2 regions of the Streptomyces sp. 840.1 genome follow, and region 2 is predicted to be linked to the other one. Evidence: riboswitches for the same ligand, from Rfam matches in the RefSeq annotation. Region 2 holds a riboswitch; the other holds the start of a gene.
What was found. A riboswitch is a leader RNA that binds a small molecule or an ion and turns the genes downstream of it on or off. The one in region 2 is predicted to bind cobalamin.
Positions count from the first base shown of each region.

Region 1: another riboswitch for cobalamin. It lies ahead of EDD93_RS24200 ((2Fe-2S) ferredoxin domain-containing protein); the one in region 2 lies ahead of EDD93_RS02795 (ribonucleoside-diphosphate reductase subunit alpha).

Region 1 covers NZ_RJUU01000001.1:5,280,044-5,284,433, forward strand. Annotated here, with positions in the region: gene EDD93_RS24190 (pPIWI_RE module domain-containing protein) at 1-867, shown strand, start outside; gene EDD93_RS24195 (deoxynucleoside kinase) at 1,382-2,047, shown strand; cobalamin riboswitch at 2,157-2,279, shown strand; gene EDD93_RS24200 ((2Fe-2S) ferredoxin domain-containing protein) at 2,341-2,733, shown strand; gene EDD93_RS24205 ((2Fe-2S)-binding protein) at 2,730-3,425, shown strand; gene EDD93_RS24210 (ABC transporter ATP-binding protein) at 3,606-4,390, opposite strand, start outside.
Region 2 covers NZ_RJUU01000001.1:633,220-637,609, reverse strand. Annotated here, with positions in the region: gene EDD93_RS02795 (ribonucleoside-diphosphate reductase subunit alpha) at 1-1,663, opposite strand, end outside; cobalamin riboswitch at 1,804-1,962, opposite strand; gene EDD93_RS02790 (GNAT family N-acetyltransferase) at 1,983-2,495, opposite strand; gene mctP (monocarboxylate uptake permease MctP) at 2,611-4,239, opposite strand; gene EDD93_RS02780 (DUF3311 domain-containing protein) at 4,236-4,390, opposite strand, start outside.

The DNA of each region.
Region 1 (4,390 bases), 4.6 Mb from region 2:
CCGGGCGTCATCGAGGGGTGGGACGCAGAACGAGCCGAATGGGTGCCGTATCCGAAGCTGTTGCTGCTGCTCTCCCAGGCACGGGAACCGGCGGCGAGTGGCGGGAAGGAGACCGGCACGGGGAAGCTCGTCGAGGACTCGGCAGCCCCGGGAGGATCCCGGCCCGCTGCCCGCCCGGGCGTGGAGCAGGACAGGCAGCGGGAGACCGAGCGGCAGATCCGGGCACTGCTCTTCCAGCTCCGCGACCGCCCGACGCTGCTGCTGGCGGACGCCGGTAATCTGCGCCAGTGCTGGCCTGGCCTGCGCAACGGTGCACTGGACCGCGACACGCTCGGCTTCGGGGCCGAACCCGCCCAGCGGCACACGCTCTACGGCCACGACCTGCGGGTGCTGCTCGTACGGGACGCTAACGCCCGGGGTGAGGTGGCGGAGTGGTACGCCCACGATACCGAGGACGGGGTCGGCTTCGCCGAGGGTGTGTGGGGGACGGCGGATACGGAGGGCCGTGTCTTCGCGAGTACGGCCTCGAAGCCGCACACGGTGGTGAAACTGCCGAAGGGGCTCATGAAGCTGGTGCCCACGGCACAGGGCCGGACAGCGCCCGGGAAGACCGCGTGGAACCCCGGGCAACTGGAGATCACCGTGCTCGGCTGTCTGTCGGAGAAGGCGCTGACGGATTCGGGGCGTGCGGGTGACCCGCCCGACTGGCCGGCGGAGTGGGCGACGCTCACGCACCAGCTGCGCTACCACGACGATTATCCACCGCTCGCCCGGCCTCTCCCGCTGCACTGGGCGCGTCTCGCCGGTGAGTACGTACTTCCGGTGGCTGGAACGAAGTCAGCGGGGAGTACGTCATCCGCTTCCTGAGCGAGGTGCCGCCTGCATGGGGTGTCCCAAACGATCGACGCTGATAAGGATCAATGCTTCCCTCGTGTGAGCATCGAAGCCTGAACCTGACCACGGGGACGGCATCTGGTGCACTCCTTGCTGGGATCACTGGGCGTCCGCCGTGACGCTCGTTTGACGCTCCCAGCGCATGGTGGCCCCAAGACGGAGACGAGACGGACCTGACCTGGGGTTTTCTCTGAGTTCACCCGGGTGACGTGCTTCCGATGACGCACCATGTGGAGTGCGTGGCGATTCTGGAGCCGGTGAAGAAGGAGGACTCACCTGCCGTTTCGCTTGTGCGCGCCAGGTACGGTGTCCGCGTTGCGGGCGATATCCAGACACTGAAGCGGTGCTCGCGAGGCTCGTTCCGATGGCGTGCCAGGGGCCTCTTCCCGCCGTCCCCTGTCGGGCAGCGAGCATCGACGGGGCCGGCATCACGCTCCGCACCCTGTGCACTCCCTCCGGCATGGGCAGCTCCCGGAAAGATTGAGGTATGGCAGTGATCTGCGTCGGCGGCATGATCGGGATCGGCAAGACGAGTGTCGCCGAACTGATCGCCAAGGAACTTGGGAGCAAGGTCTTCTACGAGAGCGTGGAGGACAATCCGATCCTGCCGCTCTTCTACACGGCCGGCCCCGAAGAGATAGAGGCGAGGCGGTACCCCTTCCTCCTCCAGCTCTACTTCCTGCAGACGCGTTTCGCCGCGATCAAGGACGCGTACAAGCAGGACGACAACGTTCTCGACCGCTCCATCTACGAGGACTGGTACTTCGCCAAGGTCAACCACGACCTCGGCAGGATCAGTTCCCTGGAGATGCGGGTGTACGAGGGGCTGCTCGCGGAGATGATGCGCGAGATCGACGGCCTGCCCTACCGCAAGGCACCCGATCTCATGGTGTACCTGCGGGCGGACTTCGAGACGGTTCTGCACCGCATCGGGCTGCGGGGACGCGACTTCGAACAGGACCGGAGTCTCGTCGGGTACTACCGGACGCTGTGGTCGGGGTACGACGACTGGGTGCGCGAGCACTACCGCGCCAGTGACGTCCTCGTGGTCGACATGAACGACACCGACGTGGTCAACAGTCCCGAGGACGCGGAGCGCGTGGTCCGGGAAGTCACAGACGCCCTGGCACTGGCGAGGTCACGGCGCGCCTGATGCCGCCCGGTGGCCGGACACGACGGTGTCCCGGTACGCCGTCCGGCCGGGCTCCCGTCGCCGTGGGGCGGGTGACATGATGGGCGGCGGACATGGGCGACGGCGGCCCGAGGAAACCGGTGGGAATCCGGTGCGGTACCGCCACTGTGATCGGCGAGCGGATCCCGACGCGCCACTGCCCCGCGAGGGCGGGAAGGCCGGGACGAGCACGGACCCGAGAGCCAGGAGACTCACGCTGTCGCCTCCTCGAATGACCCCGGGGCGGAACTCCCCGGCTAGAGGGAGGATGCGGCATGCCTGAGCGGCCCGCCGACAAGAACGCGCCGACGCCGGACCGGGCGGTCCCCTGCCGGGTGGTGGTGTGCCGCGACTGCTGCTGCGGCACGGCCAAGGTGCGGGGCGATCACGCCGCGCAGACCGCGCGGTTGCGGGAGATCGCCCCGGTGCGGACATCCGAGTGCCTGGACCTCTGCGAGCAGGCCAACGTCATCGTCGTACAGCCCTCGGCCGTCGGACGGGCGGCAGGGGCCCGGCCGGTCTGGCTCGGCCTGGTCAACGACCCCGATGCCACCGAGGACATAGCGGACTGGGTGCGGGCCGGCGGGCCGGGTGTCGCGGACCGTCCCGGGATCCTCGACCTCTATCTGATCGACCCGCCGCGCCGCGTCGGGACGGCGATCTCATGACCAACGGTTGGGGCGCGGCGGACGCGGTACCGGCCCACGAGGTCGTCGGGGCGCTGCGCGACGTGGCGCGGATGGGCGGATTCTTCGACCTGGACACGGCCCAGGGGCCCGGGTCCGGTGAAGGAGGGCTCACCGGGGAAGGGTTCGCCGCGCGGGCCAGGACTGTCAATGAACGCTACGACACCGCCGAGGCCCGCGTCGGAGTCTCCATCGCCCATCTCGGGCTCGCGGCACGCCTGTGGTCACCGGTTCTCGCCTGCGCGCTGTTGCACGGGATCGTGCCGGAGACGGCCACCGTGGAGTGGGCCGGTGACAGTCCGACGCTGCGGCTGGCCGAGCCCCGGGGCAGCCGTGCTCCGCAGTCGACGTCGTCGCTCGCCGATGCCGTCCGCGCTCAGGCGGACGGCGTCCTGGAGGGTGTCGAGCGGGGTCTTCCGGTGAAGGTGGCTCCCCGCCTGCTCGCGGGCAACTCGGCTTCCGCGCTGGTCGGTTCGGCGGCGCAGCTGCTGAGGTCCCGGCCCGGCCTGCGGGCACCGCTGACCGGGCTGACGAGGGAACTCCTCCAGACGGGGCGGCTGCTGGGCACGGGTGAGGTCACCGGCCCCGAGCTGACGTTCCGGCGGCGGAGCTGCTGTCTGTACTACCGGGCCCTGAACGGCTCGAAGTGCGGTGACTGCTGCCTGGCCCGGTGACCGGAGCGGAGCGGAGCGGAGCAGGCCGTCGGGGCCCGGCCCGCCCGTTTCCGAACGCGTCCGGGATCTGCTCACCGCGACGCAGGCAGCCCGCGTCGCGGTGAGTCCGGCGTCCCGGATCCGCCGCCGCAGGCCGGCTCGTACCCCGGTACCGGCGTCCAGCTGACCGAGGGCGCCCGGTCACCGGTTCGCGTCGGGCACAGGTGCGTCCGCCGGCAGGAACGTCACCTGGGGACGGCCCGTGCGAGGATGCACCGCGACCTCGGCGGTCACCTCGTAGACCTCCGCGAGCAGGCGCGGAGTGAGTACCTCGTGCGGCGCTCCGGAAGCGACGACACCGCCGTCGCACAGAACGAACAGGCGATCGCAGTAGTACGCGGCCAGGTTGAGGTCGTGCAGGGCGACGAGGACCGTCGCGGGCAGTCTGCGCAGTACGGTCAGGATCTCCAACTGGTGCCGGATGTCCAGGTGGTTGGTCGGTTCGTCCAGGACGAGCAGCGACGGCTCCTGGGCCAGAGCACGGGCGATCAGAACCCGTTGGCGCTCGCCGCCGGAGAGCCGGTCGAAGGCGCGGTCGGCCAGGGGGACGGCGTCGACCGAGGTGAGTGCCGCCTCGATCAGCGCGGCGTCCTGCGTCGTGTCGCCCGACAGCAGTCGCTTGTGCGGGGCGCGGCCCATCGCGACGACCTCACGCACGCTCAGATCGAGGCCGGAGGGAGCGTCCTGCACCACTGCGGCCAGGGTGCGTGCCAGTTGGCGCGGTGGCAGTGACCAGGCGTCTTCGCCGTCGACGCGGACCGTTCCGGCTGCCGGCCGCAGTATCCGGTAGACGGCGCGCAGCAGGCTGGACTTGCCGCTGCCGTTCGGTCCGACGAGGCCGATCGTCTCCCCGGGGCGGGCCGTGAGCGTGACGTCGTGGACCAGCCGCCGTGCCCCGGCCGTGAGCGTGACGCCCTCGACGCGCA
Region 2 (4,390 bases):
AGGACGCCTCGTAGGCGGCGAGCATGATCCGCTCGGAGATCTTCGTGGAGAGCGCGCGGGCCTCGGGGGAGTCGAAGGGCAGCCGCAGCTGGAAGAAGACGTCCTGGAGACCCATCGCGCCCAGCCCCACCGGCCGCCAGCGGGCGTTGGACCGGCCGGCCTGCTCGGTCGGGTAGAAGTTGATGTCGACGACCCGGTCCAGGAAGGTCACGGCGGTGCGCACGGTGGCGTCGAGGCGCTCCCAGTCGATCGCGCCGCCCTCGACGAACGCGCCGAGGTTGACCGAACCCAGGTTGCAGACGGCCGTCTCGCCGTCGTCGGTGACTTCGAGGATCTCGGTGCACAGGTTCGAGGAGTGCACGACGCGGCCCGGCTCGGCGGTCTGGTTCGCGGTCCGGTTGGAGGCGTCCTTGAACGTCATCCAGCCCTGGCCGGTCTGGGCGAGGGTCCGCATCATCCGGCCGTACAGCTCACGGGCCGGCATCGTCTTGCGGGCCAGGCCCTTGGCCTCGGCCGCGCGGTAGGCGGCGTCGAACGCGTCGCCCCACAGGTCGACCAGCTCGGGCACGTCGGCCGGGGAGAACAGCGACCAGGCGGAGTCCGCGTCGACCCGGCGCATGAACTCGTCCGGGATCCAGTGCGCCAGGTTCAGGTTGTGCGTGCGCCGCTGGTCCTCGCCCGTGTTGTCGCGCAGCTCCAGGAACTCCTCGATGTCCGCGTGCCAGGTCTCCAGGTAGACCGCGGCGGCGCCCTTGCGCCGGCCGCCCTGGTTGACCGCGGCGACGGAGGCGTCGAGCGTCTTGAGGAACGGCACGATGCCGTTGGAGTGCCCGTTGGTGCCCCGGATCAGTGAACCGCGGGCCCGGATGCGGGAGTACGAGAGGCCGATGCCGCCCGCGTGCTTCGACAGCCGCGCCACCTGGTGGTAGCGGTCGTAGATCGAGTCCAGCTCGTCCAGCGGCGAATCCAGCAGGTAGCAGGAGGACATCTGCGGGTGCCGGGTGCCGGAGTTGAAGAGCGTGGGCGAGGAGGGCAGGTAGTCCAGCCGGCTCATCAGCCGGTACAGGGCCGCGACCTCGTCCAGGGCGCGCTCGGAGTCGTCCTCCGCGAGCCCGGCGGCCACCCGCAGCATGAAGTGCTGCGGGGTCTCGACGACCTGGCGGGTGATCGGGTGGCGCAGCAGGTAGCGGCTGTGCAGGGTGCGCAGCCCGAAGTAGCCGAACCGGTCGTCGGCGCCGTCGGTGAGGGCCTGGTCGACCAGCGCGTCGAGAGCGGCCGCGTGCAGCGTCACGAACTCGGCGGTGCGGTCCGCGATCAGGCCCTCGCGGTGGCCGGCCGCGACGGAGGCGGAGAAGGACGTCGCGCCCTGTCCGGCCGCCTCGTCCGCGATGGTGCGGGTGAGGAGGCGGGCGGCGAGCCGGGAGTAGGCGGGGTCCTCGGAGATCAGGCCCGCGGCGGCCTCGGTGGCCAGCGAGCGCAGCTCGGCCTCGTCCGACCGGGCGTTGCGGCCGCGCAGCGCGGCGCCGGCGACGCGTCCGGGGTCGGTGTCGGGCAGGTCCGCGGTGAGGGCGGTGAGGGTCCGCAGAAGTGCGGTGCCCGGTCCGTCGCTCGTGGGTCCCGTTGATTCGGCCGCTGAAACCGGATCGGCTGGCGCGATGGTCACGTGGTGCTCTCCCTCGCTCGGCTCTGGGCCGGCGGAGGAACGGGGCAGCCGGACGGAGCGGGGCCCCGGTCGGGGCAGCACGTCGTACGGCGTCCACCGGCCCATCCACGAGGCCCGGACGTCTGGGCATCCGGTTCGGTCGAGCCGGATGCGCTGTCGGCAGGTCCTCGGACTCGGGGGTGCACAAAAGCACACCGAATACACCGTTGCGGGACAGTTCCGGATTCGCACCGGATTTCCCTGCGGCGACAGCGAGCATGAGCATACATGTGGGGGCCGCCGGATGAGGCAGCCCCCACATGTTGTGTCGCGTGACCGATCAAGAGACCGCCGGGAACTCCAGGCGGTACGTCAGCAGCGAGAGCCCTTCGATGGGATACCAGTCCTTCTCGGGGGTCCGGACGAAGCCGAGGCGCCCGTAGATCCTATGGGCGCCGCGCATCGCCGGCTGCGTCGACAGGACGATGCCGGTGACCCCCGGGGTGGCCCGTGCGCGGTCGATACAGGCCCGTACGAGCGCCTCGCCCGCCCCGGCGCCGCGGGCCTCGCGGGAGACCGCGAGCATCCGGAACTCGGCCTCGTCGGGCGCCGCGATATCGGCCCAGCGATTGCCCGGAGGCGCGTAGGTGACCCCGCCGAGGACGTGGCCCCGCGCGTCCGCCGCGACAAGCACCTCGGCCTCGGCGGCCCGCCTGGGGACGTCGCGCAGTTGCACCAGATACGGATCGTCGGCGCCGAAGTCCAGCAGCCCGTCCCCGAGATAGGCCTCGGCGGTGATCTCGCCGAGGGCGGCGTACTCGGCGGGCTCGACCGGCCTGATGGTTATGTCCATGCACGGAAGTCTGCCGCACCCGCGGGCGGCGCCGGCACGGGGATTTCCCCCGGACGTGCGAACGGGCCGCCGTACCCCATACGTGCTGGGGTGCGGCGGCCCGTGGGGGCCCCGGTCAGTGACCGCCGGGCGCACCGGCCGTGGCCGGCGGGAGCTCCGTCTTCACGCCCGGGTCGCCCGCGTCGGCGGTGTAGTCGGCGGGAGAGGTCTCGTCGATCCCCGCAGGCGCCTTCACGGCGTTCAGGACGAAGGTGAGGACGACGGTCACCACGACGTTCAGCACGAACGCCGTCAGGCCGATGTAGCCGATCTCGCCGATGCCCGGGATCTCCTTGGACGAGCCGCCGAAGTGCGCCTGGGTGGGGCTGGCGACCCCGTAGGCGGCAGCCGTCCCGTAGACCATGCCGACCGCCCAGCCCGCGAGCAGCGCCCAGCGGTGGAACCACCGGGTGAACAGGCCGCCGACCAGGGCCGGCATCGTCTGGAGGATCCAGATCCCGCCGAGCAGCTGGAAGTTGATCGCGACCGTCTTGTCCATGGTGAGGACGAAGGCGAGCGCGCCGACCTTCACCAGCAGCGACACCAGCTTGGAGACCCTGGTCTCCTGGGCGGGGGTCGCGTCGGGCTTCAGGAAGTCCTTGTAGATGTTCCGGGTGAACAGGTTCGCCGCCGCGATCGACATGATCGCCGCGGGGACCAGGGCACCGATGCCGATGGCGGCGAACGCCACCCCCGCGAACCAGTCGGGGAACATGTCCTCGAACAGCTGCGGGATCGCCAGCTGGCCGTTGTCCACCTTGACCCCGGCGGCGATCGCCATGAAGCCGAGCAGCGCGAGCAGGCCCAGCATCAGCGAGTAGAGCGGCAGGATCGTGGTGTTGCGGCGGATCACGTTGCGGCTGCGGCTGGAGAGCGTCGCCGTGATGGAGTGCGGGTACATGAACAGCGCCAGCGCCGAGCCCAACGCGAGCGTGGCGTAACCCCACTGGCCGTCCACGCCGGGCGCGAGCGCACCGGTCGGCTTGCCGCCCGGCGGTCCGGCGAACTTCTCCTGCGCGGCAGCGAAGATGTCGTCGAAGCCGCCGAGCTTGATCGGGATGTAGATGATCGCCACGGCGATGACCAGGTAGATCAGCCCGTCCTTGACGAAGGCGATCAGCGCGGGCGCGCGCAGGCCCGAGGAGTAGGTGTACGCGGCGAGCACCGCGAACGCGATCAGCAGCGGCAGGTCCTTGACGAACCAGTTGGTGTCCTCGCCGCCGCCGACGCCCATCACGTCGAGCACCGCCTGGATGCCGACGAGCTGGAGCGCGATGTACGGCATGGTGGCGAGGATGCCGGTGACCGCGACGGCCAGCGAGAGTCCCTTGGAGCCGAACCGGCCCCGGACGAAGTCCGAGGTGGTGACGTAGCCGTGCTTGTGCGAGACCGACCACAGGCGCGGCAGGAAGGTGAAGATCAGCGGGTACACAAGGATGGTGTAGGGCACCGCGAAGAAGCCGGCCGCGCCGGCCGCGTAGATCGCCGCCGGTACGGCCACGAAGGTGTACGCGGTGTAGAGGTCGCCGCCGAGCAGGAACCAGGTGACCCAGGTGCCGAAGGACCGTCCGCCCAGGCCCCATTCGTCGAGGCTGGCCTCGTTCTCCGCCTTGCGCCACCGGGCGGCCATGAAGCCGACGACCGTGACGGCCAGGAAGAAGAAGATGAAGACGCCGAGCGCGATGCCGTTCACGCCGTCCTTCATGCGGACGCACCCCCCTTGCGGGCGCGCTGGTCACGCTGCCACAGCTTGTACGCGATCATCGTGAGTGCGGTCGAGATGAGCACCCAGAGCATCTGGTACCAGTAGAAGAACGGGATGCCGATGAAGGTCGGGTCGATCTTGGCGTACGAAC